DNA from 3 places in the Psychrobacillus psychrodurans genome. Region 3 is predicted to be linked to each of the others. Evidence: riboswitches for the same ligand, from Rfam matches in the RefSeq annotation. Region 3 holds a riboswitch; each other region holds the start of a gene.
The links. Region 3 has a riboswitch for cobalamin ahead of ACQCPR_RS03300 (ABC transporter substrate-binding protein). Riboswitches for the same ligand answer to the same signal wherever they lie in the genome.
Positions count from the first base shown of each region.

Region 1: linked by a shared signal. The riboswitch ahead of ACQCPR_RS01385 (ribonucleoside-diphosphate reductase subunit alpha) and the one ahead of ACQCPR_RS03300 (ABC transporter substrate-binding protein) in region 3 are both predicted to bind cobalamin.
Region 2: linked by a shared signal. The riboswitch ahead of ACQCPR_RS18240 (hypothetical protein) and the one ahead of ACQCPR_RS03300 (ABC transporter substrate-binding protein) in region 3 are both predicted to bind cobalamin.

Region 1 covers NZ_CP189791.1:263,771-273,789, forward strand. Annotated here, with positions in the region: one part of gene ACQCPR_RS01360 (IS3 family transposase) at 1-271, opposite strand, end outside; one part of gene ACQCPR_RS01360 (IS3 family transposase) at 271-496, opposite strand; gene ACQCPR_RS01365 (DUF3953 domain-containing protein) at 1,073-1,306, shown strand; gene ACQCPR_RS01370 (hypothetical protein) at 1,363-1,644, shown strand; partial or broken gene ACQCPR_RS01375 (helix-turn-helix domain-containing protein) at 1,920-2,532, opposite strand; gene ACQCPR_RS01380 (DMT family transporter) at 2,647-3,528, shown strand; cobalamin riboswitch at 3,939-4,117, shown strand; gene ACQCPR_RS01385 (ribonucleoside-diphosphate reductase subunit alpha) at 4,310-6,535, shown strand; gene ACQCPR_RS01390 (flavodoxin) at 6,535-6,978, shown strand; gene ACQCPR_RS01395 (ribonucleotide-diphosphate reductase subunit beta) at 6,950-7,981, shown strand; gene ACQCPR_RS01400 (HAMP domain-containing sensor histidine kinase) at 8,040-9,710, opposite strand; gene ACQCPR_RS01405 (response regulator transcription factor) at 9,712-10,019, opposite strand, start outside.
Region 2 covers NZ_CP189791.1:3,686,361-3,696,379, forward strand. Annotated here, with positions in the region: gene ACQCPR_RS18230 (AraC family transcriptional regulator) at 1-207, shown strand, start outside; gene ACQCPR_RS18235 (ABC transporter substrate-binding protein) at 308-1,252, opposite strand; gene ACQCPR_RS18240 (hypothetical protein) at 1,257-1,796, opposite strand; cobalamin riboswitch at 1,967-2,154, opposite strand; gene ACQCPR_RS18245 (VanZ family protein) at 2,247-2,720, shown strand; gene ACQCPR_RS18250 (hypothetical protein) at 2,723-3,100, opposite strand; gene ACQCPR_RS18255 (GNAT family N-acetyltransferase) at 3,115-3,621, opposite strand; gene ACQCPR_RS18260 (aminoglycoside adenylyltransferase domain-containing protein) at 3,624-4,421, opposite strand; gene ACQCPR_RS18265 (DegV family protein) at 4,565-5,413, shown strand; gene ACQCPR_RS18270 (GNAT family protein) at 5,403-6,173, opposite strand; gene thrS (threonine--tRNA ligase) at 6,372-7,571, opposite strand; gene ACQCPR_RS18280 (FAD-dependent oxidoreductase) at 8,192-9,529, opposite strand; gene ACQCPR_RS18285 (catalase) at 9,690-10,019, opposite strand, start outside.
Region 3 covers NZ_CP189791.1:660,714-670,732, reverse strand. Annotated here, with positions in the region: gene ACQCPR_RS03310 (adenosylcobinamide amidohydrolase) at 1-1,135, opposite strand, end outside; gene ACQCPR_RS03305 (FecCD family ABC transporter permease) at 1,137-2,120, opposite strand; gene ACQCPR_RS03300 (ABC transporter substrate-binding protein) at 2,125-3,093, opposite strand; cobalamin riboswitch at 3,217-3,357, opposite strand; gene argS (arginine--tRNA ligase) at 4,427-6,094, opposite strand; gene ACQCPR_RS03290 (DUF1934 domain-containing protein) at 6,095-6,514, opposite strand; gene ACQCPR_RS03285 (diguanylate cyclase) at 6,731-7,804, shown strand; gene speB (agmatinase) at 7,994-8,866, opposite strand; gene speE (spermidine synthase) at 8,871-9,704, opposite strand; gene ACQCPR_RS03270 (transglycosylase domain-containing protein) at 9,872-10,019, shown strand, end outside.

The DNA of each region.
Region 1 (10,019 bases), 400 kb from region 3:
TAGCCTTCTTTTAAAAGTACTCGATGTATTTTGGGAGCGCCATAGATACCTTTGCTTCCTTTATGAATGGCTATTATACGATCCAATATTGCCTCATTGGCCACGTGGTAGCTGTTCGGTTTCTTATGAAATGAATGATAATAAGTACTTTTAGGCATCTTTAAAATGCGACACATCACTTGTACTGGATGATGCCCGCTTTCATTTGTAATGTAGTTGATCAGTTCTTCGTCCTCTATTTTCTCGCGAATATGGTCATAGCCTTTTTTAGGATTTCAAGCTCCTGTTTTAACCGGAGGTTTTCTTTTTGAATCATTTCTACATCGGATACAGTTAATTCCTTTGTCCCTTCGATTGTAGAGAACTGTTTAATCCATTTATAGATGGTTACTTCTGAAACACCATATTCGCTAGATAGTTGGCTGACCGGGGTACCTGAGCTGTGAAGCTCCACTACTGTTTGTTTAAATTCTTGGTTATACCGTTTTTTACTCATAATACAGACACGACCTTTCGTTAGTTCAATTTTATTGACTTAACCAAGATGTGTCCATACATCTATTCTACATTCAAGATGGTTAATAAGCGTCTCTGTTCTTACTAAACTAACAGGTGATTTACTTCAAGTAGTGTTAAGGCCTTTTTTTATTGAACTAAAGCGCTTAGTTCAATAATAGAATGAGAATTTTTATCTTGTATTTGACATATAAAGCGTAGTAAAAAAGCCGAAATTTAATCAGCTTTCTGTTTCTTGATTTTAATAACTCTGTATATATTTTTTAAAATCATTGCTGATAATACAAGGATTACAAATACTCTAGAAAATGTGGTGTTTAAGTCGTTGGATAATAATACGGCCATTAATACAAACAAGGATAAGATATATAAAATTCCGTTGGTTACTTCTGATTTAAACATGGTAGTATACCAACTTTCTAAATATTTATTATCTATTATACGTATCTGAAATCAACAAGTTTCAAAAGTTTAAATAATAACTAAGTATCAGTTCGACCATAGTGTGTAATAAAAGAGAAATTAAAGCTAAGATAATTTTAGGGGGGATATCTTGATGAAAATAACTAGAATTGTATTTGCAATAATTGCTTTTTCCTTATCAAGTTATAGTCTGATAAGTAGAGATTTTGATTTAATGCCGATTGTAATGATGTGCTTAGGGACATTTATGTTAGCGTCAGGATTATCCGAACTTCAGAAAGACCGAAAAAGATTTGAAGGGTATTTATTCATTATTGTTTCTTTATTTATTTTCACTGTTACCATAATGGGTTTCTTATTGAACTAAAGAAGCATATTAGCTAAATAAGGCGAACTATAAATACATTTTGAATGAGGGATAGTATGAACTACTACCAAATTATAAAAGAAGTAATTAATGATTGGGACCCAATGTGCCTTTTAAGTTACACATCTGAGGATGAATATGATCCAGAAATAAGTCGCATTGTATCGCACTTACCAACTGCATCTGTTGAAAAATTAGCTGGAGTTATACATGTAGTCTTTGGTGCAATGTTTTCGAGGAGTAGAGTACCTTCGATTAGTGATTGTTATCCAAGTGCCTTGAAAATTTGGAACAAAATTTATAATAATAAATTTCCAAATTTAAAAAAACGATATTAATCAAAAAGCAATATTATTCAACTAACAGGTGCTTTACTTCAAGAGGGAGTAAAGTCTTTTTCTTACTAAAGTAACGAAGCATTTTAGTTGAAGAAGAAATGCTGTAAAATTCGGATCCTAGTTGTGAAATCACCGGTCATGTTATTCAATCAGGCCAGATTGAATAACGCTTTTTTACGGGGCAGTTCCAAGTCGATATTTGATCGATTTTTGGGACTGCCCTTTTTATTGGTTAAAATCCCTCTTTCTTAAATATTTACATGGGGATGGGCTATTTAGATTAATGATGGAGTTAGGACGAATAATATATGATTCGATTCATCACTTTTGTTCAAAAACCGGTGTTTAACATTTGGTGGAATGCGCACGACATCTCCTTCATTTAGAAAGTATTCGGTGCCTTCCAGTTCGACATACGCTTGTCCTTTCATCACGACAGCAATTTCTTCTTGGTTATCGTGTGAATAGTGACTTTCAGTAGTACTTGCGTGTGCATTTAAATCCATTAGTAAGAGTTCAATATGTGCTTTCATGAAATCTGGTGTTAACACATCATAGACAATATGGTCACTATTCTCACGATATACTTTCTTTCGATCATGTTTTCTCGAAATGAGCGAATCCGTATCAATTTCATTAATGAAGAGGGTAAAAAGTGGTACATTTAATGCCTTTGCAATTAGTTTTAGTACACTTAAAGATGGATTTGCTTGTCCTCTTTCTATTTGGCTAATAAGTGAAGTGCTAATCCCAGCATAATCAGCGAACTCACGAATTGTCATACCACTCTTTTTACGATAATTTAATACGGTTTGTCCGAGACGATGATCATTCATAGTAAAACCCCTTTCTACAATAATGTATGTTTAACTCATTTTGTGCTGACATACTAAACAAAGCGAAATAATACTTTTTTCAATTACATAAATATTTTATACTTACCTTTGTACATTATAATAAATTAATTTTATTATTGTAAATAATTATCTAGGAGGACCAGAATTGAAATCTCCTCATATTTCTTACGCACTCTTATTTTTTGGCGTATTCGCATTATCGTCTTCAGCTATCTTTGTGAAATTAGCAGATGCACCTGCTACAATTACAGCATTTTATCGAATGTTTTTTGCGACTGTAATACTTTTTCCATTTTTATTAGTTAATAAAAAGAACCGACAAGAATTACGTTTGTTATCAAAAAAACAATGGGGACTCGGATTATTATCAGGGGCATTTCTAGCAGCACATTATGTATTGTGGTTTGAATCATTAAATTACACATCTGTTGCAAGCTCGACGGTTATTGTCACATTACAACCACTCTTTTCGATGATTGGCGGTTATTTTTTATTCAAGGAGCGTTTCAGTAAAGGGGCTATAATGGGCTTTCTTGTAGCGATTGCCGGAAGTATTGTCATTGGATGGCAGGATTTTCAAATTAGTGGGCTAGCATTATTTGGCGATATACTTGCACTTATTGCGGCAGGCATCATAACAGCTTACTTTTTCATTGGTCAGCATGTACGTAAAAGGCTATCTCTTATCCCATATTCAGTTATTAGTTACGGGAGCAGTACATTACTTTTAGGTGTTTTTGCTTTTTGTCAGCAAACACCCTTCTTTAATTACTCTGTACAAACATGGTGGTCCTTTATTGGATTAGCGTTTATTGCGACAATTTTAGGGCAAACAATTTTCAATTGGTTGTTGAAATGGCTAAGTACCTCCATTATTTCAATGAGTATATTAGGAGAGACAATTGGAACCTGTATACTCGCGTATTTCATTTTGGATGAAGTCATTTCTTTACAACAAGGTATGGGTATCGTACTTATCTTAATCGGTCTAGCATTATTTTTACTACAGAATAGAAATAAAGAATAAATAATAGAGACTAATTGGCGGTACGTGAATAGATTAAATTAAAACACATATTAGAATAATACCTTTTAATTAATAAACGCTCAAAATCTATAAAACTGCATAACAAAAGAGCCTCTGAAAAACCTCTAGGGTCCCTTTTCTTATTAACTTAATTTTAAGGAAGTATAAAGTGAAGTCAGAACTGTATAGAATCTGTTTGATACTTAAAACTCCTGAGAGGAAGGGGAGGTAGTTTAACAATGGGAAATATAATGTTGGAGCTATATTATATTATTTTAGTCACTTGAAAATAGTGAAGAAATTTTATACATATGGGACTTTTTATAGATTTCTTGTTTAATAATATATTATCTATTGCTCCTGTAAACACAATATGTTAGATTATATAAATGAACTAAACACAATATATAGTATGTTAACGATGAGAAGGTACCTTTATGGTTTAAAAGGGAATTCGGTAAAATGCCGAAGCTGTCCCCGCAACTGTAAGTGTGGACGACTGTTGGAATAGCCACTGCGAGCAATCGTGGGAAGGCCAACAGGAGAGTGAAACACGAGCCAGTAGACCTGCCTTTTCATCGGTAAGCAACACTTTCTTCGGGGGTTGAGAGGTGGGAGCGAAGGCCAATATCTCGAATGCTTGATATGTCTTGTTGTATCCTACACTTTTAATTTTGAGCGATGTCTCAGCCGAAGATGGCTGTGACATCGCTTTTTTGTGCTCTATTTCAAAGGGGAGTACCACATAAATGATTCAATTAAAAAATAGGAGGAATTCAAAATGACAATCATCTCAAACACTACTAAACAAGAAGTATTACATAATCTAATCAAAGAATTTGGGGAGGAAAAAATTGCTCCTCTTATAAAAACACATGAAAGATGGATGCAAAAGCACCCGGAAGGTACAATAGCTGCTTGGTCTAAGACAATGTCACTGGAAGCATTAAGTTTTCTAGATGAACAAGAAACTTATTGGACCTTTGTAGCAGCAAGAGTGCATTTAGCAGAGGTTTATGAACAAGTAGCTGAGAGAAGAAGCACAACTGCGGATGCAGTGTATACAAAATTTGCTAGTAATGTTCAACTGTTAAGTGAAAAAGGAATTTATGACAAACGTCTTAAACAAGCATACTCCCAGCAAGAATTAGAGCAGCTATCTGAAGTTCTCGTACAGGAAAGAGATTATTTATTTACTTATATCGGCCTTAAAACACTATTGGATCGGTATGTAGCGAAGAACTTTGATAAAACAATTGTAGAACTGCCTCAGGAACGCTGGCTTATTATTGCTATGACACTTATGAAAGACGAGCATGAAAATCGTTTAGAAAAAATAAAAGAATCATATTGGGCAATGAGTAATTTATATATGACAGTAGCAACACCAACACTTTCAAATGCCGGTAAACCTCATGGTCAGCTTTCTAGTTGTTTTATCGACACGGTAGACGATAGTCTTCAAGGTATCTACGATAGCAATACGGATGTAGCGACTCTTTCGAAATTTGGTGGCGGCATTGGTGTTTATATGGGTAAGGTGCGTAGCCGAGGGTCTTCCATTAGAGGTTTTGTTGGTGCTTCAAGCGGTGTACTTCCTTGGATTAAACAACTCAATAACACTGCAGTAAGTGTAGATCAGCTTGGCCAGCGTCAAGGTGCGGTGGCTGTTTATTTAGATGTTTGGCATAAAGATATTTTTACATTTTTAGATCTACGTTTAAATAACGGAGATGAACGCTTGAGAGCTCACGATATTTTTACTGGGGTGTGCTTGCCAGATTTATTTATGGAAAAAGTGGATGCTAGAGAGGAATGGCATTTATTTGACCCGCAAGAAGTTCGTCAGCTAAAGGGCTATTCGTTAGAAGATTTTTATGATGAAAAACGTGGAGATGGTTCCTTCCGCCAAAAATATGAGGAATGTGTAATCGATCATCGTTTGTCTCGAGAAACAGTTCCTGCTATCGATTTGATGAAGCGAATTATGCGCTCTCAGCTAGAGACGGGTGTTCCGTTTATGTTTTACCGCGATGAGGTCAATCGTAGCAATCCAAATAAACATGCCGGGATGATTTATAGTAGTAATCTTTGTACAGAAATTTTTCAAAATCAAAGCGCAACAACATTCGAGTCCATTCAAATAGAGGACGATATAATTGTCACTCGTCGTAAGCCAGGGGACTTTGTCGTATGTAATTTATCGTCTATAAATTTAGGACGAGCAGTTCCAGCGGATGTTTTGGAAAAGCTTATAAAAATTCAGGTTCGAATGCTTGATAACGTGATTGACCTAAACATGATTCCAGTTCCTCAAGCAGAACGGACGAATTCTAGATACAGAGGGATCGGTTTAGGAACGTTTGGATGGCATCATTTACTCGCACTTAAGAATATTCGCTGGGAATCAGATGAAGCTGTAGAGCTTGCAGATGCATTATACGAAAAAATTGCATACTTAACGATTAAAGCATCTGCGGAGCTTGCAGTAGAAAAAGGGGCATATCCATTATTTGAAGGATCGGATTGGCAAACGGGAGTCTATTTTGACAAGCGCGGGTACGAGAGCGAATCATGGAACGAACTACGAGAGCAAGTGAGTAATAATGGATTACGCAATGGTTATTTAATGGCAGTTGCTCCGAATTCGTCGACATCCATCATAGCTGGAAGTACTGCAAGTATCGATCCTATTTTCCAAAAGTCTTACTCGGAAGAGAAGAAGGATTATAAAATTCCGGTTACTGTACCAGATTTGAATTCTGAAACTACATGGTATTACAAATCAGCCTATTTCATCGATCAGCATTGGACACTTAAACAAAATGCTGCACGCGGACGCCATATAGACCAAGGTGTTTCGTTAAACCTATACGTGCAAAATACGATCAAAGCAAAAGAATTATTAGATTTACACTTAGATGCCTGGAATAGTGGACTGAAAACAACTTATTACGTTCGTTCTACATCCGTAGAATTAATAGATTGTGAGTCTTGTTCAAGCTAATGAAAGCTATCATTTGTTATCTAAGCTATAGCGGAAATACCGAGGAAGTCGCGGAACTATTGAAAGAGCAATTAAAAGCTAGCGATATCGATATAGATATGCATAGCATTGGCTATGGAGTGGTACCGAATTTGTTTGAATATGATCTTATTTTTATTGGAACTTTTACTTGGGATAGGGGAAGTACACCAGAGGAAATTAAGGACTTTGCAAAAGAAGTTGGAGGTAAGCCAAATAATGTCTATGTATTCGGCTCTGGCGACACACAGTTTGGCGGAGATGAACTGTTTTGTAATGCTGTAGAAAAATTAGTTAATTTCTATAACAGTGGTTATCCAGGTTTAAAAATTGAGCAATCGCCAAGAGGTAGCCAGGAGCAGCTGGTAAGTAAATGGTTAGAAGGAGTTTTGGAACATGCAGAAGGCAAAAACATTAGATCCTAGAAATCCAAATAAATCGACAGGAATTTTCAATGGTAGGTCAAGTGGAATATTAAATTGGAACGATATTGCGTATCCCCACTGGCATAAGATGTACAAGCGTTTGTTAGGTAACTACTGGCAGGCAGATGAGATCAATATGTCAAACGATATTAAGCAGTTCGCGAGCCTTAGTACATCAGAACAAGATGCTTATTTGAAGATTATTGGCTTGCTTGCAACATTGGATGCACCTCAAACACGCACTGCTCTGCTATTGTCGTTATACGCAACCGATTCGTCGGTTCAATCGATTATGGCAGTCATAGCGCAACAGGAAGCGGTACATAATGAAAGCTATTCCTATGTTTTATCTTCTATAGTTTCGCTGGATCAACAAAATAAGGCATTCGAATTTGGAAGAACCGACAAAATTTTACTCAAGCGTAATCAAAATATCGCGAAGTATTATAATGACTTCGTAGAAAACCCGACTACAGAAAATATATTAAAAACGCTAACGTACACAACTCTGCTAGAAGGTTTATTTTTCTATTCAGGCTTTGCCTACTTCTATAATCTTGCTAGATACAACAAGATGGTAGGGACTTCTACAATGATCAGCTATATTAACCGAGACGAACTAGAGCATGGTCGATTTATATCCGAACTATTTAGAGCAACACTATCTGAAAACCCAGAACTGAATAACGAAGAAATGATTGAATGGGTATACGAGCAATATAAAGAATCCGTAGAATTAGAAATAGAGTGGTCGCAATATGTACTAGCGGATATTGAGGGAATCAATTTAGAAGAAATGCATGGGTATATTAAATACCGTGCCAACAAAATGCTGAGACTAATTGGGCTTAATGAAATCTATCCCGAATATGTGGATAATCCGATGAAATGGATACGTGCGTATGCAGATAATATTGATGGAACAAAAACAGATTTCTTTGAACAAAAGTCTCGCCAATACGTAAAAGTAAATGCCATTGATAATGGATTTGATGACCTATAAGTAAACAAGCGTCTATGAGTCACTTTTGACTTATAGACGCTTTTTTTTAAAAATACTCTTATGTTGTAGAGGGTAATGTTATGGTTACAATTGTGCCAAACTCACTCGATTTTACCTGAATGTCTCCGTTATGTGCTTCTACAAGTTGTTTTGCTATAGCAAGACCAAGGCCTGTTCCCGAAACTTCAGTAGTTGTATTTGTTCCACGATAGTAACGATTGAATAGATTTTCTAATTCCTCTATCGGAATTCCTTTTCCTTCATCTTTAATAGTTAACAACACATTATCTTTATTTTGTTCAATTATTAAAAGTACTTTTGTTCCTTCCGGTGTATGTTTAATGGCATTTCCTACTAAATTATCGAGCACTCGTTCAAATAGCTTTGGATCAATATAAACTTGTGCACCTTCGTCTCCTATGGGATCTTGGATATCCTTCCAAACAGATTTAGACGAATAGGCTTTTACAAATTCAAATAAGTTAACATTAATCTTTTCTATAGAGATAGCATTGTTTTTTAGTTGATAAGTGTAAGTTAAATCTTCTATTAAAGCATTCATATAGGTCGACTTTTCTTGCATTATCTTAGCAAAGGATCTTACCTCTTCATTTGACCAAGCGTAGTTATCAGATGATAGCATGGTTGAATAACCATAGATCGAACTAAGTGGTGTTTTCAAATCATGTGATAGACCAGTAATCCAGTCCTCTCTTAACTTTTCGGTTTGCATAATTTTTCGCTCATTTGCTTCCTGTGTAAACGCTAAATGGGAGAGTGATTGGTCAATATCTTCGTACACACGATATTTTCGTTTTAATCGCCCGGTTTTATGATTCCTTAATTTCCGATCATCTAAAACTTCATAGTCTTGTTTGGCTAATTTCTCGATACGCTTAAGAAAGTATAAAACAGGACGACCAAATCGACTTCCGATCCAAAAAGAAAACAATATAGTAAAGAAAAAAAGAATAAGATGAAATAATAGAAGACCTATCCCAAACTTTTTCATCCCATCTTCAAATGCAGGTTCGAAAGGGTTATAGTTTGAATTATTGACTCTGACAACAGCAACGTTTCCATCTTCTAATACCTCAGAGGCAATTACTTCTTTTCTTTCAGAGTAATTATGTGAACTGGTTAGTATTTCGATCCCACTAAGAGCAGGATTGGATGGCCCGAAAACAACTTTTCCCCGCTTGCCATCTGGCGTATAAATTTCAAAACTGGCATCTGCTTCTTTTAGTTTCTTTTGTATGTTATTCGATAATTCAGTCCCGTTTTCTTGAACAATCATAGAAAGTAACTGTGTTGCAGGATGTTTTTCGATAAACACAATATACAAGCCGTTACCCTGCTCCCATACAAATGCTTCCTTCGTTTTTGTCATGGCAACGAACTGAGAAATAGTGTAACTGTTGCAACAATCACTACTCTTCTCCGAGCTAGCAAGTACCTTGCCGTTTTTATTGACTAACTGAACTAGTCCTTTGTTTTCATGTGCTGAATCAATTAAGTCTTGGGACAAATGATAGGTCCCATTTGAATCCTTTGTAAAATCCGACTCAAGTTCAAACGCATCTAATTCACGAATATCTGTATAACTATTACTATTCATTACATCATAAACAAAATATACGATAAGTCCAATCGATACAATGAGCAATACTGCATAAAAAACAACAAAATAAGCTAAAAAACGTGTAGTCATTTTTGTAGATAAGCGCATTTTAATGTTCCTCGCTTATAAGTTTATATCCTATACCGCGAATAGTTAAAAGAAGTTTTGGATTACCAGGTTGCACCTCAATCTTTTCGCGAAGTTTTCGGATATGAACCATTATCGTATTGTCATCTATAAAATGTTCTTCACCCCAAACGTGAGCATAAATTTGTTCCTTGGATAGAACCTGTCCTGGATGTTCGCAAAAAAGTTGCAGTAAGTAAAAGAGCTTCCCTGCTAAATTCATTTTATCCCCAGCAACAGTTAATTCAGCTGCAGCGACATCTAATTGGAAACGACCGAAGTCAAATACTT
Region 2 (10,019 bases), 980 kb from region 3:
ATTACAATTCCGGCATCTAAGTGGGTTGTGTTCGAGGTACACGGTGCGATGCCAGATGCCATGCAAAATACATGGAAACAAATATATTCCGAGTGGTTTCCATCCAATCCATATGAGCCAGCAGGAACACCAGAATTAGAAGTATATTCTACTGACGACCCTACCAGCCCAAACTGTTATTCAGAAATTTGGATACCGATTAAATAACATCAAAAACCCGAGGAGCACAAATCCCTCGGGTTTCCATATAATATAGTTCTCATTTCCCAAAGTCATCTTGCCACAAATTTAAGACGAGTTTGGAATGTTAATTAAATAATTCTGGGTACACTGTTTTAGCAACCAGTTCTACTGCTTCACCAATACGCGGCCCAGGTCTAGATATAACGTCACCGTCTACTAAAAATACGGAGTCATTTTGTACAGCTGGGATCTTGTCCCAACCAGCACGAGATTTAATCTCGCCAGTTGCATCTTCTATATAATTTGAAGTTGTTAAAATAATTTCTGGATTTTTGGCAATAACATCTTCTTCTGATACACTAGTCCATCCTTCTTGATCGCTAAACACATTGTCGACAGATGCTGCAGCTAAAATTTCTTGCTGGAACGTTTTACTTCCCGTTGTATAAATATCTGGCGATGGGCTAATCTCATAATATACTTTTTTTAATACGGCAGCAGTTTCCACTTTTTCTTGAACTTCTTGAATAGTAGTTTGAATTGAAGTAATAATTTCCTGCCCTTTTTCCTCAACTCCCATTACTGTAGCCAGCTGCTTGATATCTCCGTATACATCCTCAAAAGAAGTCGCAGACTCAATAACAAAAACTTTTAATCCAGCTTCCTCTAATAGTTGTAAAGCCTCTTCTTGACCGATTGTATAAGCGATTACTATGTCAGGGTTCAGTTCTGTAATTCGTTCCGCATTAAATGCAACTGAATCAGATACTCGTTCAATTTCAAGCGCTTCCGCTGGATATGTATCATATTCTGTTGCACCTACAATTTTATCCCCTACTCCTAACGCAAAAAGAATTTCTGTATTGCTTGGTTGAAGAGAAACAATCGTTTCGGGTACTTCTTCAAATGCAACCTCATTACCAGCATCATCTGTTACTGTGTATTCTTTTACTTCATCTACTACTTCCTCTTGTTTCTCTACAGTTGGTGTTTCTTCTGCAGAACAGCCAACAAGTAAGAACGAAAATAGCAGCACTGCTAACCAATTAAATACATGATTTTTCTTCATATTATTATTCCTCCATTTGCTTCTTTTTTCTCATTGGATACGACTTACTGACAAATTGAATTTCTTCCACAGCATGATGTTTATTAACATAAACAGCCATAGCAAACAACACGTTTGCCAATAACTGTGCATAGTCAAATAAAATCTCAGGTACTTCCCTTTCTAATGAAACTTTATGTAGAGCTCTAACTGACTTCTTTGCTTCACTTCTACAAACGTGTAATTCACAAGCAGCAGTTGTACCTTGTGGTAGTACAAATATATCTACTCTTCCTTTTACTTCCTCCACATAGAAGTCGTACATATCGCTTAGAAACTGTAAATCACCTTCTGTTATGGCAACCTTACCTCGAACGGACCCGTTTAAATGGTAAGCCATTGGCGCCAAATACACTAGATCCTCGTAAACCTTTGGTACATCCTTGGTCAAAGATGCCGCTAATCCAATTCGTGTAGTCAATGAATCCGTTCGAATTTCAAAATCTACAGTAGAAGGAGTCTCACGCATAAATGGATAACAAATATAGCGGATATCTTTTTTCATCTTTTTACCTCCTCTCCTCTCGTTTGCGAACTTTCCGACATACAATACTTAGTTAGTTAACAGCACAAAAAAACGCCACCCAAATTAGGGCGGCGTGATACCTATTTATCGAGAAAATAAAAAAGAAAAATAGAAACGTGCCGTACAATCCCTTAACTTCCGAAGAGTATCTATACGTTCAAGAAAAGGCTGGTCTCCTGGCTCATGCATCCATTTACTCTAAGAACCTTCCCATTGACTAATCAACAGTGGTATTTTTCTTATTTCATCAGCATTTACAGTTGCGGAAACAGCTTCGGATTTTAACCGAATTCCCAAATTAAGCTAACAAGTTAGCACCTTTTCCCTGCGAAAATTATTCACTTACCACCAGTGTACCATAGCTATCTCTCTAACTGTAACAACAATTTCACACATGAGAATTCCTCGTTTTTATGCTAATGTCAGTATATGAAAAAACTTATACCTCTTTTACTTTTACTTGTTGTTGTATTTTTGGCATCAGGACAAACAGCTGAACAGCAATCTATGCAGGAAGTTTTAAAGGCATGGCTACCTAACAAACCTTTAGAGTCTTTTCTTTCTATATTTCAAGTTCCATATTGGGGTATTCTCGTTTCGGTGGAAGAGCGTGGTTACTATGCATTTTTAGAATTTTTGATACGAAAAGGAACACATTTCGTTTATTTTGGAGTAATTGCTTTAGCCATCTATATTGCACTATCAAGAATTAAGTATCGAAAGGCCACTGTGGTCGTAATTACTATGTTTCTTGCCATCGCTGATGAATTTCGTCAATCTTTTACAAGCGGTCGGACTGCTTCCCTTCAGGATGTCATATTGGATACATCCGGGGCAATTGTTGCTATATTGTTACTAACATTATATCAGTGGTACAAACAAAGAAAAAACGTTGCACAGTAAAGTCAACGTTTTTTCTTTATAAGTAAAACTAAACCAAACGACATAACCGCAACGAATGTGAGAATCAAATTAACGGGAAGGATAGGCTTGAATATAACTTTTTTATCAGTAATCTCATATACCCCAATTGGCTTAATGGAAAAAATACCTCCGCCTCCTTCTCCTTGTCCAATTGACACAGCCTGCTCTTCATCCAATTGCCCACCACTTCCTCCTCCCACAAAATAGTTTACTTTGGCAACAGGTAATACCTGCTTATTCTCCATAACAATGGGCTCTCCGTAAACTAACGCAACATCCTTCTCACGAGAAAACTTTTCAAAAATAGAGCGTACTGGTGCTTGAAACATCGGATATTTCAGTTCTGGTTTTTTAGTCATAATAATTCCACCCTCTACTCTAAAATAAGTGACATATGCTGTTCTTCGTAATAATTATCCCCTATCTTTAATGCCATCTCTTCTGTACCAAATACTTTAAAACCTAATTGAAGATACAGATTCTTGGCTGCCTTATTGCTTGATACGACAGATAGGTTTATCTTTTGAATTTCTTCACTTTCTTTGGAATGTTCAATTGCCATCTCCATTAACGCCTTGCCAATACCTTTTCCTCGGGCCTTTGGACTAATATACATAGCGAAAATATTAGCTCTATGCCTCATCTTTAAAGTACTTTCTTGTAATAGAGTAACTACACCAATTAATGTATGTTGTTCGAAAGCTCCAAATGTATAATTTTCCTTTACTTTAAAATTATCTTTTACTCGTTCAATTGGATTGTCCCGTAGAATCGCTTCCTCATAGCTCGTGCCAAAAGCTTCTGGGCTATTTTGCAATGCTTCTAGTCTTAACTCCCAATACGCACTCGCATCTTTACCTACTAATTGTCTAAACTCCATTCTTATACCTCCAGGAAATATTTATCATTACATAATTCATGCGCAAAAAAAACAAAATCTCGACAAGCTTCTGCACGGAAACTTTCTGTATTAAATAATGACTCAGTTTGTCTAGATGAACGTATTCTTAGACCCTCCATCAATAAAGGTTTCCACCGTTCAGGCAACGTGTCTATTCCGTTTTCTAATGCTATTTTCTTTGAAATAATCTCTTTTTTATCTAAAGAGTAAAGAATTCTACAAATAGTTGTCGTAGCAAATTCCACCATTTCATCTGAAACTGAACCCCTTATTTCTTTCGCCTTACTGTACCAATATTCATTAATATTATATTTTAATGTGTTGAAGACATCTTCCCATTTAGTAGCAATGCCAAGTTCTATAATTGGTGTTCCTTGTAGTACATTTCCGTACTCCTTTAAAACCCACCAGGTTATATGATTAATATCCCAATGACCAACCTCTAGACTTCCATCCGAATAGTAAGGATAGGGAGCTAAGACACTATTTGTTTTCCCTATGTCGGCCTTTAAAATATACATTCCATCCATACGTGCTCCAAGGTTTTCATTTGTTAATTGAACATGAATATCGTCCAGAATTTCTATTTCCTTTTTATTTGCCGTTCGCTTCAATAACACAATAAAGTCAATATCGCTTTTCTCCTGTTCAAATGCTCCTATTGCAGTAGAACCATAAATATAGACTCCTTCAATTAAATCCTTAGTTAAATATGTGTTCAATAAATGCAAAAAGACTTGCATTAATTTATGTACCTCCTGTGGTAATGTTTGCTTCATGATTCACTCTCCTTTGAAATTATGTTCAAAATATGTACTAGGCTTCGAAATACCTACAAAATATGACATATAACACTATTGCTAATATTAAGTCTGATGTAAATTAGCGCTAATAGGATTGCAAAAAAGGAGCCCTTAAAATTATGCAGAAAAAAGTTGCTTGGATTACTGATACCGCCGCTTTATTAGACCCAACTTTCATTGAAAAACATAATATTTATGTCCTTCCTTTGAATATCGTATTTGAAGATGGTGCTTTTAAAGAAACAGTTGAAATGACGCATGACGAATTTTACGACAAGTTAAGCAAAGCAAAGGTTCATCCAAAAACTTCACAGCCTCCAATCGGTGAAATGGTGCAATTATATGAAGATTTAAAAGCAAAAGGATACGACTGTGCCGTTGCTGTTCACACATCCAGTGAGTTGTCAGGAACCTATAATAGTTCACAAACTGCTTCAAAAATGGCAAACTTTCAAGTGTATTCAATTGACTCTAAAATAGGATCATATCCAATGGTCAAAATGCTAGAAGTCGGTAAGCGTATGATGGAAGAAAATCACGACATAGAGGAGGTTGTTGCTCATATTGAAAATATGACAAATAACTCCGAACTTTCCTTTATACCATCCAGCTTAACGCAACTCCATAAAAGTGGTCGTGTATCTGGAACAAAAGCTTTTCTAAGTAACCTTTTAAATATAAAAGTTGTTATTTCCTTTGATAACGGAAAAGTTGTGATGAAAGAAAAGGTTCGTGCAGATAAAAGAGCGAAGAATTATGTAATGAATTTGCTACGAAACGACATGAAAATTTCCAAAGTTCCAGAAGTTGCGGTTATTAATTGCAACAATACGATTGATGCTAGAACTTGGAAAGAAGAATTGCTACAAGAATTCCCTAAACTAAAAGTAGTTGTTCTTCCTCTTAGTGCTTGTGTTGGAGTCCACGCTGGTGAAGGAACAACAGGACTTAGCTGGGTTAGATATTAAAGAGTTTGTGCTGCGGCACATTCTCTTTTTTCAATAAGGAACAAATTGCCGCATCACAAAAATATCCCTTTTCAAACGCTGATTGCCTTAAAACTCCTTCATATACAAAGCCTGCTTTTTCTAGTGTCTTTTTTGAGGCTAAGTTTTCGGGATCATAGAGTGCTTCAATTCGATTTAACTCCATTGCCTCGAAACCGTAACGTAAAACAGGCTCTAAAACCTCAGTCATAACCCCTTTTCGCCAAAACTCTGGTGTCACTTCAAAACCAACTTCTGCTTTAAAATGTTCCTTCTCCCAATTGTGATAACCACAGCTACCAATAATTTTATTGTCTTCCTTCGTAGCAATTCCCCAGCGAAACCCCTCTTTTTTATGGTATCGCTTTTGCCAGTTTTCTATTAATACTTTTGCTTCCCTTATGTCCTTAAACGTATTTAAGTCATAATACTTGGTGACCTCGTCTTGTGAAAAATAATGATATACGTCCTTTGCATCACTTATTTCAATTGGGCGCAATAAAAAACGTTCTGTTTCCAATCTTGGAAATCTTTTTTTATGGTTATCATATAGAAAAAAAACTACAGATTGTGCTATAACAAATAACCCCGTCAGTGAACTTATAGATATACTAACCCAGACCTGGTCCGCAATTTTCCCGTTCCCAATTGGCCCTACTCTCGGCTGATACATAGAATAGATGCCCCATACATTACCAACTAGAATAGCAAGACCCCCAAATAACAATAACCACTTTCTCATAACTACCTCCTTACTCTGTCTTTATTCATTCGTTATAAAGTATGGAAACTCCTTTTCAATAATGTGAATACTTGTGCTCTTTTGAGTTATTAAGACAATTGGTACAGTATTTATTCACTTAAAGCTTATTTAGAATTGTCTATCCAGAAGGAGCAACAAACATTTATAGTAGCAGAGTTTAATTGCTGCACTCTAGGGCTATTTGTCTCCTCTTTTCAATTCCTCTATAAAAGCTGAAATACTCATCTCACCTAAAATACCTACTTTGTGTTTGCGAACAGAAACTGCATTATTTTCTCTTTCTTGATCGCCTACAATGAGCATATAAGGATGCTTTTGCATAGCCGCTTCACGTATCTTCAAGCCAATTTTTTCTACCCGATTGTCTACCTCCACTCGATATCCCTCTTGTTCTAGCTGTTGCTTTACCTCCTCCGCATACTCAATATGCGCATCGGCAATGGGTAATACCTTGACCTGGATTGGGGATAACCACAGCGGAAAGCTACCTTGAAAATGCTCCAACAAAATAGCCATGAATCGTTCAACGGATCCATAAATCGCACGATGGATCATAATTGGTTGTTGTAATTGATTGTTCTCGTCTATATACTGGCAACCAAACTTCTCAGGCATTTGAAAATCAAGTTGAATAGTCCCACATTGCCAACTACGTCCCAAGGCATCTAAAATATGAAAATCAATCTTCGGACCATAAAATGCACCATCTCCCTCATTTATTTGATATTCTACCCCCTTACTCTGAAGAACAGTTTCTAATGCTAGCTCTGCTTTACCCCACGCCTCTACTGACCCCATATAATTCTCTGGGCGCGTAGATAGCTCTACTTTATAGCTAAAGCCAAATTCTGAGTAAAATTCATCTACAAGATCTAGCACCTTTGCTAATTCACTTTCAATCTGCTCCTCCAAAACAAATAGATGAGCATCATCCTGAGTAAATGCTCGAACTCGTAATAATCCATTCAAAGACCCTGATAATTCATGGCGGTGGACCAGACCAAGTTCCGCATATCGAATAGGCAGCTCTCGGTAGCTTCTTCGTTTGCTATTAAAAATTAAGACAGCTCCTGGGCAATTCATTGGTTTAATCGCATACTTTTGATCATCTACGTCTGCAAAATACATATTTTCATGGTAGTGATCCCAATGCCCTGATTTTTCCCAAAGCTCCTGCTTCATCATAATGGGAGTTTTAATCTCTTGATAGCCTGATCGTTGATGCTTTTCTCTCCATAGATTTTCAAGTTCATTTCGCAGTATCATCCCTTTAGGTAGATAAAACGGCATACCAGGTGCTTCTTCCATCGACATAAACAGTTCTAATCTCTGCCCTAAATTTTGATGATTAACTCTTTCTTCTGATTTAACTGACATTTTAATTCCTCCAATTTAATTAAATTTCACCTAAAAAAAGACCACACCCATCCCAGTAAAGGGACGAGTGTGGTCGTGGTTCCACCCTAATTTGCAACACAAATAGATGCTTGCTCTCATATAAGATAACGGTTTCCCGATTATGGATAATTACATAAATGCGTTCCCCATAATTGCTCCAAGGTGGTAAATCATTCGCTTTTCTTTAAGGGCTTTCAGTCGGTGACCCCATTCTCTGGTAAGAAAATTTTAAATAATTCATGTCCTTTTCTTCGCTTGAATATTAAATTATCATTTTTTACTGACTTTCCATAATACAAAAAGACCACACCCATCCCGGTAAAGGGACGAGTGTGGTCGTGGTTCCACCCTAATTTGCAACACAAATAGATGCTTGCTCTCATATAAGATAACGGTTTCCCGATTATGGATAATTACATAAATGCGTTCCCCATAATTGCTCCAAGGTGGTAAATCATTCGCTTTTCTTTAAGGGCTTTCAGTCGGTGACCCAATTCTCTGATAAGAAAGTTAAAATGATTCATGTCCTTTTCTTCGCTAGTTACTAATTATTTTTTTTAGTATATGCAACAAAATGGAAATAGTCAACATTACTTTTTTTATTTCTTTACAGTATTTCGTTTTGCCAATTGCTGTAACGGATCCCAAACTCCATTAAACGGAGGAGCATATGCAAGGTCAAGATCCAATAACTCAGAAAAGGTCATTTGATGATAAAGAGCTGTTGCTAATACATCAATTCTTTTATCTACACCATTTCCACCAATAATTTGGCCACCTAAAAGTTGTTGGTCACCAACACTGTAGATCAGTTTTATATGCATCGTTTCCTTGCCCGGATAATAGCCTGCGATGTCCGTTGATTCCTGAACATGGACTTCATATGAAATACCAAGCTTTTTTGCTTCTTTCTCTGATAAACCTGTTTTTCCAAGTGCCAAATTAAAAAATTTCATGATGGATGTGCCAACTATACCTTTAAACTCTGTCCGTTGACCAATCATATTTAATCCGGCAATTCTCCCTTGTTTATTTGCAGTAGTTCCTAGAGGGATATAATCATTCAATTCTTTAATACGATGAAAATGAGTTGCACAATCTCCCGCCGCATAAATACTATCTAAATTCGTTTCTAAATGATTATTAACTACAACTGCCCCATTTAGTTGCATTTCAATGCCAGTTCCCTTTAAAAATTCAGTTGTTGGTTTAACTCCGACAGCCACTAAGACTAAGTCAGTTGGATAACTCCCTTTGTCTGTTATAACCGTATTTACCCGATTAACTCCCTTTAACGATTGAACTTCTTCATTTAATAATACTTCTATATTATTTTCCTTTGCATGCTCATGTATAAAAGATGCTACATCGTTATCAAATATACCAGCAAGCTGATTGCTTCTTTGAATAATTCGCACCTTTTTCCCAATACCCACAAAGTTCTCTGCCATTTCTAGCCCGATGTATCCCCCACCAATTATTGTAACTTGCTGGACATTTTCTAAATCTGAGATAATCGCCTCTGTATTTGGAATCGTTTTAATCGTATGAATCCCTAATAAATGACCACCATCCCATTTTGGGATAACTGGGGTCGCACCAGTTGCTATAAGTAAACGATCATAATTTAATATAAAATTTTCCCTAGTTTGTAAGATTACCCCTGATACAGTTTTATTTATGTGATCCACCTTCGTCACTTCGTATCCTGTTTTTGCATCAATCCCATACTTACTTCGGAACATTTCTACACTTCGAGCTATTACATCTGTTGAAGAAGGAACATGCTTTCCGACTACATAGGGTAATCCACACTGCCCATAGGAATAGATATGCCCTTTTTCTAGCGTTGTAATCTGAGCGTCTGGATCGTTACGTACAATTTCCATAGCTGCACTCATCCCAGCTGCATCTCCACCGATTATTACATAATGCATGAAATTTCCCCCTCTGCTTTTGCTTCTCCTCAGTATCTGTAAACCTCTGTCTATATTATACACAAAGAAAAATGGTCAAAGGTTATCTCACTAACACTATATAATTTATATTCTATGTAAAATGGGCATGTCCTAATAGTTGGACATGCCCACTTGATATTTATACTGCTCTGTTCCAGAATCGATGCGTAGCAATAGCTTTTAAGAAACTGTCCACGAAACTTTTCCCAGATTCTTTGGAGAGTACACCAGCTTGACCAGTAAAGTGAAGATTGTCGACTAGTTGCTCACCACTAAATGTAGCGCCAATCGGTTTAAAATGTGCATAAGCTTCCTTGATGAAATACGTAGCCTCTTTTTCAAACATAGCTGTTTTACCATGTAAACTTGCTACATATACCGCATCAAATAATACCGAATCAGCTGTTAAGAAAGTATGGTCTACTGGCAGCAACGTCCCATCAGCTCCAACAACTGATCCATGATGATC
Region 3 (10,019 bases):
TTCTAGAGACGTCCACTGCATTCCCTACTCCTGCAGTAACCATAATGACGATGCTTCCAAAAGGTGTGTCATATTCTTTAATGACAGCATCCGTAGTCTTTACTGCGGTCATCATTCCTACTGTATCTGCTTCAGAAAAACCGTTGTCCGCTAAGTATTCAAGCATTTCTTCTTTTACATTATCGCAAGCATAGCTAGCGTCCACTCTTCTATTGACGAAGTTTTTGTACCAGCCACTTCCTGCATTAATCACTGCGGATGACCATGTTTTGAGTTGCGTTTCAGCTTGAAAAATAACCAATTCTGCCGTAACTTGAAAGTTCTCTGCTGTGATAAGCTCATCATTCTGCTTTTCATTTACATCCGGAAGAATTGTAATTTGAGGCTTCGGACGTTCAGGGTGAGGATTTGTACTAATACGGGCTTGATACACCGATTCAATTTGATCTTTCTTCACTACTTCCTGAGGTGCACCTATTACTTGTACCTCCCCGTGATCCATTAATAGCAGACGATCACAGTATAGAGATGCGAGATTTATATCATGAAATACACTAATAATAGTGATTCCTTTTTCAATCGCCTGTGTTTTAATCGTATCAAGTAATTGTTTTTGATGTGCAATGTCTAGATGATTGGTCGGTTCGTCCAGTAGGAGTAAAGGTGCTTGTTGAGCAAGTGCTTGGGCAACAAATACACGTTGTTGTTCCCCACCAGATAATAGGTCTAGCATTTGATGCTCGTATCTTTCCATCGCTGTTAGCTGCATCGCTTCAACAACCGCCGTTTCATCTCCATCCGACCATGAAGAAAATAATCCACTTTGATGGGGATATCGGCCAAGTGCGATCGTGTCTCTCACAGAATGAGAAAATGCATGACTATGTAATTGTGGTAAAACCGCCATTTTTTTTGCAAGCTCTTTCGATGAATGAGACCTTAACGATTTCCCTTCAATCAAAACTTCTCCAGCCGCCATATGTAAAATACCGCTTATTACTTTTAGCAATGTAGATTTTCCGCTTCCATTTGGTCCAAGAATCCCAAGCATTTCACCTTTTCCAACTTCAAATGAGACGTTTTTAACGATTAATTTGTGATCATATCCACCCGATACATTTCTCACTTGTAACATATTAAATGCCTCCTTTTTTCCGTTGTCTAAAGAAAATAAATGCAAAAACTGGTGCCCCAATAAATGCAGTTATCACACCAATCGGTAGTTCAGTTGGAGAAATAATCGTACGAGACACTAAATCACAGATGATTAATAATGCTGCTCCATTTATGAAGCTAAGTGGTAACACGTGACGGTTATCGGAACCAAATAATAGCCTTGTCATATGCGGAACGACAAGCCCTACGAATCCAATCGTTCCAGATACAGCGACCGCTGTTCCTGTCAGCATGGAGCCGCCAATTAAAATCATCATTTTCCGCTTTTTCACATTGACCCCTAAATGCTGTGCACGTTCTTCTCCAAATAACATTGCATTTAACTCTCTTCTGTTTAACCACAATAAAATCGTGCCAATAACCACAAACGGCAATGCCATTTGAACAAAACTCCATCCGCGCATTGATACACTTCCGAGTAGCCATCCAATAATTTGTCTCAATTCTTCTCCTGTCAATGCAATCATTAACGAAATTACAGAACCTAAAAAAGAACTAAAAATAATTCCAGTCAAAATAATTGTTTCCATTTTCATCGAACGATCGACTAGCTTGGCAAATGTAATAACAAGTAGCATCGTAACTAGAGCCCCAATCATACTGAAAACAGGCAATGTGAATATTCCTAAAAACGGCACCGAAATACCGAAAAAGAGCGTAGCCACGGCGCCAACTGAGGCACCGGACGACACTCCTAACGTATAAGGATCGGCAAGCGGATTTTTTAATAACCCTTGAAATGCAGCACCTGCAATGGCTAGTGATGCACCTACTAGTCCTGCAAGCACCACACGTGGCATGCGAATTTTCCAAACGATATTGGTCGCGATTGCATCTGCTCCCGTATCCCATAATGTGCTGATCGGTACCTTTACGGATCCGACCGATACACCTAGCCAAATTGCTACAAAAAGAGCTATTATGGACAAGATGTAGCCGATCAAGGCTTTACTCACTAAAAGCCTCTGGATAAATTGCTTTCGCTACTTCTTCTAATCCCTCTGCAAGACGTGGACCTGTACGACTTGTTAGGTTTTCATCTACTTGTATAACTTCATTGTTTTTCACAGCTGTAATAGAATCGAACCCGTCACGAGCTTTCACGCTATCCACAATTCCTTCTACATAGCTATACATTACAATAATTACGTCCGGATTACGGTTAACAATTTCTTCTGGTTCTATTTTAAACCAGCCTTCTTGATCCGCTGCAATATTCTCAGCATTCACCATATCTAAGATTTCTTGCATGAACGTTTCTTTACCAGGTGTATAAATTTCCGGAACATCTGAAGTTTCAACGAATACAGTTTTCTTCGTTTCTACTTTTGCTACTTTCTCTTTAACTTCTGCTACTTTTGCTTTCATATCTTCTACAATTTGTTGTGCTTCCTCAGATTTACCAGTAGCACGACCAATTTCCTCAATTGTTGTATATGTTTCATTGAAGTCCGTTGCATTTTTCACTACGTATACTTTTACTCCAGCGTCGCGAATTTGTTGAAATCCAGCTTCACCTACACCCAAGGCAGATTCATGAGCAAATACAATATCCGGATTCATCGCTACGATCTTTTCCACGTTGAATTCCATACCACCGATTTTCTCTTTTTCAAGCGCTTCTTCTGGGTAGTTATCGTAATCATTAACTCCAACAATTTCATCATTTAATCCAAGTGCAAATAAAATTTCTGTATTACTTGGTTGCATAGAAACGATTGTTTTTGGTGCTTCCTCTAATGTAATCTCAGTACCGACTGCATCGGTCATTGTAATTGGGAAAGTTGTTTCATCTACTACTGTTTCTTGTTGTGTATTTCCTGTATTTTCTTCAGGTTTAACTTCTTCTTGTCCGCATCCTACAAGCAATAGAACTGCTAAAGCGGATGTCATCCATAACTGCCATAATTTCTTCATTTTACATTCCTCCTAATTAAGCCAATAAAAAATCTCCCATCCTATTGATGAGAGATAGATAGGTATAAATCTGCACGAAAATACAATGAGCCAGACCTACACCAAACCTATCCTCGTAGGTAACGGGCGTAAAGCATATAGGCAGGTTTTCTGACTTATGATGTGTTGCATCACATACAGTGGCGGGACCGTGCTGGACTTTAACCAGCTTCCCTTTTAACTCTAGCAATCCGTAACTAGAGCACCTCTATGCATTTATTTATTGATGTTGCTTTGTCTTCATTATACCTTATTTTTTATGACTGTCGACTTCGTTTTTTATTGTTGGCGTTTTGGTTTGGAGGTGAGCTCTCTCGTTCATATGCGTATCTCTCTCGTATAGCTAGGGATCTCTCTCGCATAAGAGGTGAGTTAACATATACTTGCTCTCGTTTGTTGTTTACTTGTTGTCACTGGACTTTTACTTATGTTCAAGATAGAAATACTTGCGAAGGGGTTATGAATACTTGCTCTTGAGATGCATTTACTTGCGGTTAGGAAGTTAATTATAATTTTTCAACTTGATAATTTGGAAATTGCTCTGATATAAGAGAGGAATTAACGTCTACTTGCTCTCGTTTGTCGTTTACTTGGTGTCACCGGACCTTTACTTGCGTTCAGGATAGAAATACTTGTGAATAGGCTAGGCTTACTTGCTCTTGAGAGGTATTTACTTGCATTCAGGAAGTTAATTCCAATTTTTCAACTTGATAATTTGGAGATTGCTCTGATATAAGAGAGGAATTAACGTTTACTTGCTCTCGTTTGTTGTTTACTTGTTGTCACTGGACTTTTACTTGCGTTCAAGATAGAAATACTTGTGAATAGGCTAGGCTTACTTGCTCCTGAGAGGCATTTACTTGCGTTTAGGAAGTTAATTCCAATTTTTCAACTTGATATTTGGAGATTGCACTATTATAAGAGAGGAATTAACGTTTACTTGCTCTCGTTTATTGTTTTCTTGCTGTCACTGGACCTTTACTTATGTTCAAGAAAGAAATACTTGCGAATAGGCTAGGCTTACTTGAGATGTATTTACTTGCGTTCAGGAAGTTAATTCCAATTTTTCAACTTGATAATTTGGAGATTGCTCTAATATAAGAGAGGAATTAACGTTTACTTGCTCTCGTTTGTTGTTTACTTGGTGTCACCGGACCTTTACTTGCGTTCAGGATAGAAATACTTGTGAATAGGCTAGGCTTACTTGCTCTTGAGCGGCACTTACTCGCGTTGTGGATATTAATTCCAAATGAACAGCATAAGAAAACCCTCAACCAAGGTCGAGGGTTTAGGATTACATTTGTTCAGGTGCAGATACACCTAGTAGGCGCAATGCATTTGAGATTGTTTGACGTGCTGCTGTTACAAGTGCAAGGCGAGCTTCTGATTGCGTCACGTTATCCGAATTCAGTACTTTATCCGCATTATAGAAGCTATGGAATGTCGTAGCTAATTCTTGGATATAAATTGCAATTCGGTGAGGTGCACGAAGTTTTGCAGCATCTGCAACTATTTGTGGGAAGTCACCAATTTTCTTCAGTAAATCTAATTCTTTTTCACTTTGCAATAATTCAAGTGAATCAGTCGACACTTTCATGCCTTGCGTTTCTGCTGATCGTAAAATTGAACAAATACGTGCATGTGCATATTGAGCGTAGAACACTGGGTTTTCATTAGATTGAGAAACAGCTAAGTCTAAGTCGAAGTCCATATGTGAATCACCTGATCGCATACCGAAGAAGTAACGTACTGCGTCTAGACCTACTTCTTCCACAAGCTCACGCATTGTAACAGCTTTCCCAGTACGTTTACTCATTTTCATTTTTTCGCCGTCTTTATATAGTTGAACCATTTGAATAATTGATACTTCAAGTTTTTCACGCTCATACCCAAGCGCCTCAATTGCCGCTTTCATACGTGGTATATAGCCGTGATGATCTGCTCCCCATATATTGATCAATTGATCGAATCCACGAACTAATTTATCTTCGTGGTATGCAATATCGGGCAATAAATACGTGAAAGAGCCATCACTCTTGATAAGTACACGGTCCTTGTCGTCTCCAAATGTAGTAGAACGGAACCAAGTTGCTCCTTCTTCTTCAAAAATATGACCGTTCGCACGTAATTTATCTAAAGCTACTTCAATTTTACGGTTCTCATATAAAGATGTTTCCGAGAACCAGTTATCAAAACCAACACGGAAATCAGCTAAGTCTTTTTGAAGTTTTGCAAGCTCTACTTTTAACCCATGTGCACGGAATGCTTTGTAGCGTTCTTCATCCGACATGGATACAAATTTTTCACCATGTTCTGCAACAAGAGCAGCTGCGATGTCGATAATATCCTGCCCGTGGTAGCCACCTTCAGGCATTTCTTTATCTAATCCTAAAGCTTGGAAATAACGAGCTTCAATCGAAATAGCTAGGTTATGAATTTGGTTTCCGGCATCGTTAATATAATATTCGCGAGCAACGTCAAATCCAGCAAAATCAAGCACATTACATAAAGAATCTCCTACAGATGCTCCACGGGCATGCCCTAAATGTAAGTCACCAGTTGGATTAGCTGATACGAATTCCACTTGAATTTTTTCTCCCGCACCTGAAGTTGAACGGCCAAAGTTTTCTTTTTCTGTAAGGGCAGCCTTTACTACATCTTGTAAGTAATCTTTACGAACCGTGATATTCATGAATCCAGGACCAGCGATATCAATCTTTTCCATCATTGTTCCTGACATATCAAGATTTTCCACGATTGCATCCGCCACTTGACGAGGATTCTTTTTCGCAAGTTTTGTTAGCTGCATTGCAATATTTGTTGCGTAATCACCATTTGCCTTATCTCTTGGTGTTTCAAGTTGGATTGCAGGAATTTGCTCTTCCGTTACAAGTTCTGCTTTTATAATTGCTTGTTGTAATGCGTCTTTAATGGATTGTTGTAGCTGTTCTACTGAGTTCATTTATTCCGCCTCCGTATAAATTAGTTCTAATGTATATGTACCAGCAACTTCTTCATTTATGATTAGCTCATATTCCACTTGAAAATGGCCATCATCAAAATGTAAATGCTTTGTATTTGTAGTAATTATAAGTGTTCCATATTGAGTATCGTAGCTACCCGTTTGTAGTTCTCCCCGTTCAAATGGCAAGCGCATCTTAACTCCACCACTTCGTAGTATCAACGCGGTCTGTCCACCTAACTTCACAGTCGTTCGAGTTTTCTTTTGATCTTGCATTTCTTCGTAAACTAGATAATACTGTTTACCTTTTAGTGTTAAAGTGCCTTTGATTTCTATGTTGATTGTTTCTTCTTGTACATTCGGATGACGAATTGTAGAAACTAGTCGTATATTTACTGTCTTTTGTAATGGAGTAGACATGCCTATCATCCTTTGTAGAAGTTTTATTTATGATTTCCTAAAAGCGATTATTGACCGCAACTGGAAGACAATTCACAATATCATATATTTTTTTACTATAACCTTCATATTATATCTTAATATTAAGGAATGTGACAACTAATCACTGAAAAAGTAATATACTATTCATACTCGAAAGGTTATAATGGACCGAGATATTTTAAGAAGGTGACCTTTGTGCTTATTGACTTTGTTATTAATTTTTGTATTTTGTTTACTTTTGCAATTCTTACCTATATTCCATTTCAAAATAAATTAAATGTTTATATACCATCTTATAATTACGCCCGATTTATACTTGGGATATTAAGCGGATTTACTGGTTGTCTATTAATGTTAACCTCTGTTAGCATTTCTGATTTCTTTATTGTGGATGGGAGAATGGCGGTTATTGCATTATCCGGTGTCTTAGGAGGGCCGTTTGCACCTATTATAAGCGGAACAATAATCGGGGTCTTCCGCCTATTCATGTACGGATATTCCACGAATGCACTGATTGCTGGTAGCAGCACTATCGTAATAGGACTAGTTATTGGACTTTGGAGTTGGAAGAAAACGATGACCTTTCAAAACGTCCCTTACTTTTTTGGATATTCCATCTTGCAAACTTCTATTGTTTTAGGTTTCTTAGGCAATTGGAAATTTGAAACGTGGTTGGCCATTATAAGCTTTATAGTATTTTCAGTCTTGTCGTTTTCCATTATTTTTGTCATTCTTAAACTACTTAGCTCTCTTTTTGAAAAGATAAAACATATTGAAGAGATGTCTGCAACAGACTATCTAACCGGCTTGAATAATAACCGGAAATTTCAAGAATGCACTCAACAGCTTATAGAAAATAATGAAGTATTTTCACTACTATTGTTGGATATTGACTATTTCAAAAAGGTAAATGATACATACGGACATCCTGTTGGAGATGAAGTATTGAAAGAATTAGCACTCCGAATAAAAGATACAAGTAAACCATTCGGAGGTATTGTTTCTCGAAATGGAGGAGAAGAATTTTCAGTCATCCTTCCAAATACTACAGATGATAAGAGCATAGAAATTGCAGATCTCATTAGATTATCAATTGAGAAAAACTTGTTCCTGATCTCAACAGGAGAAAAACTGAGTATAACTATTTCAGGCGGTATTAGTACTTACCCAGAAGATGCTATAACAACTCATGAATTGTATAAGCTTGCTGATGAAGCCCTTTACTTGGCTAAAACTTCTGGAAGAAATAAAGTAATACATATCAATTAGAATTAATAATGGAATGAAATTTTCAATTGAAACCACGAGTATATTGTTCACTAAAGTGACACTTATACTTGTGGTTTTATTTTCCCTAATCAAGTGATACTGATGGAGAGAAATAGTTAAGGCAGAATCCAGACTCATATTTAATCAATAAAAACGTGATGTCCTAATGACATCACGTTTTTATGTTTTCTATTTAACCCATCCTAAGATCATTTCGCGCAGAAGCTTCGAAGCTGTATTTACGGTCTGTTCCGAAGGATCATAATTCGGTGCTACTTCTACTAGGTCAAAGCCTACAACGTTTACACCAGAATTTGCAATTGCGTGAATAGAAGCCAATAGCTCACGGCTTGTGATTCCTCCGCAGTCTACTGTTCCTGTTCCAGGTGCGTGCGCTGGGTCCAGTACGTCGATATCGATTGTTACATAGACAGGACGCCCCTCTAATGTTGGTAGCACTTTTTTCAAAGGCTCTAATACTTCGAATTTATGAATTTGCATGCCGTTTTCTTTCGCCCAATCGAACTCCTCTTTCATACCAGAGCGAATTCCGAATGAGTAGACGTTTTTTGGACCGATGTATTCGGCGATTTTACGGATTGGTGTGGAGTGAGAAAGCGGTTCACCTTCGTATTCTTCACGTAGATCTGTATGCGCGTCCATATGAATAATCGCAAGATTGTCATAGTTATCTGCCACTGTTTTCATGACAGGCCATGACACTAAATGTTCGCCTCCCATGCCTACAGGGATTTTCCCATTTAGCAATAGTTGACGAATAAAACCCGATATTAAATCTAAGCTCTTTTCTGCATTACCGAATGGTAGTGGAATATCCCCTGCATCAAAATAGTTCACGTCATCTAGCTCGCGGTCAAGATACGGGCTATATTCCTCTAAGCCGATTGATGCTTCACGGATTCGCCCAGGGCCAAAACGCGAGCCAGGACGATAGCTTACTGTCCAATCCATTGGCATACCGTAGATAACTGCCTGTGCTTCATCATAATTTTGTTTACTTTTTATAAATACATTACCTGAGTATGCTTCTTCGAATCGCATGGGCTTACTCTCCTGCAAGGTCTTTCACAAATTTTGGTAGTACAAATGCCGCTTTGTGAAGCTCTTTTGTATAGTATTTTGTTTCAATATCAAAAAATTGCTCATCTGGCACTTGTAATGGATCATACTTTTTAGATCCGATTGTAAAGCACCATAATCCACTTGGATATGTTGGAATATTCGCCAAATACATATTTGTAATTGGGAAAATTTCTTTCACATCTTTTTGAACTTGGCGAATTAAATCTGCCTTGAACCAAGGGTTGTCCGATTGCGCAACGAATAGACCGTCTTCTTTTAACGCTTTAGAAATTCCAGCGTAGAAGCCTTTTGTAAATAGGTTTACTGCAGGTCCAACTGGCTCTGTAGAATCTACCATAATTACATCATATTCATTTTCAGACTCAGCTATATGCATGAAACCATCGCCTACTTGAACATCTACACGAGGGTTATCTAATTCACATGCAATTTCCGGTAAGTATACTTTTGAGTACTCAATTACTTTTCCATCTATATCAACAAGCGTTGCTTTCTTCACTTTAGGATGCTTCATAATTTCACGAATTACTCCACCGTCTCCACCACCAACTACTAACACATTTTCAGGGTTAGGATGTGTGAATAAAGGAACATGTGCAACCATTTCATGGTATACAAATTCGTCTTTTTGAGAGGTCATTACCATGCCATCTAAAAAGAGCATATTTCCCCATTCTTCAGTTTCTGCCATTTCTAACAATTGAAAATCTGTCTGCTCGGTATGAAGAGTGCGTTTCACCTTCATTGTGATGCCAAAATTCTCGGTTTGCTTCTCTGTAAACCAAAATCCAGCCATTTATCTATCTCCGTTTCTATAATGGGTTTTGTTATTTATTAAAAAAATAAATACATTGAAAGTATAGTGCTTTTTGACAAAAGTGCAATACTTTTTTGTTTTTCCGTTTAATTTGAATCTATTGTTCTCATACTAATGAAAATATCAATTAGAACGGAGTTGATTTCATGGGGCGTATTCAATATAGAAAAAAGGCCATACGAACTAAAAGATGGAAAAGGCTGTTACTTTTAAGTATTGCCGCTATTTGTGCACTTTTTAGCGCAGTCATCACGCTCCGAATATACGCTCAAATCGTTGGTGCCCCTATGATTC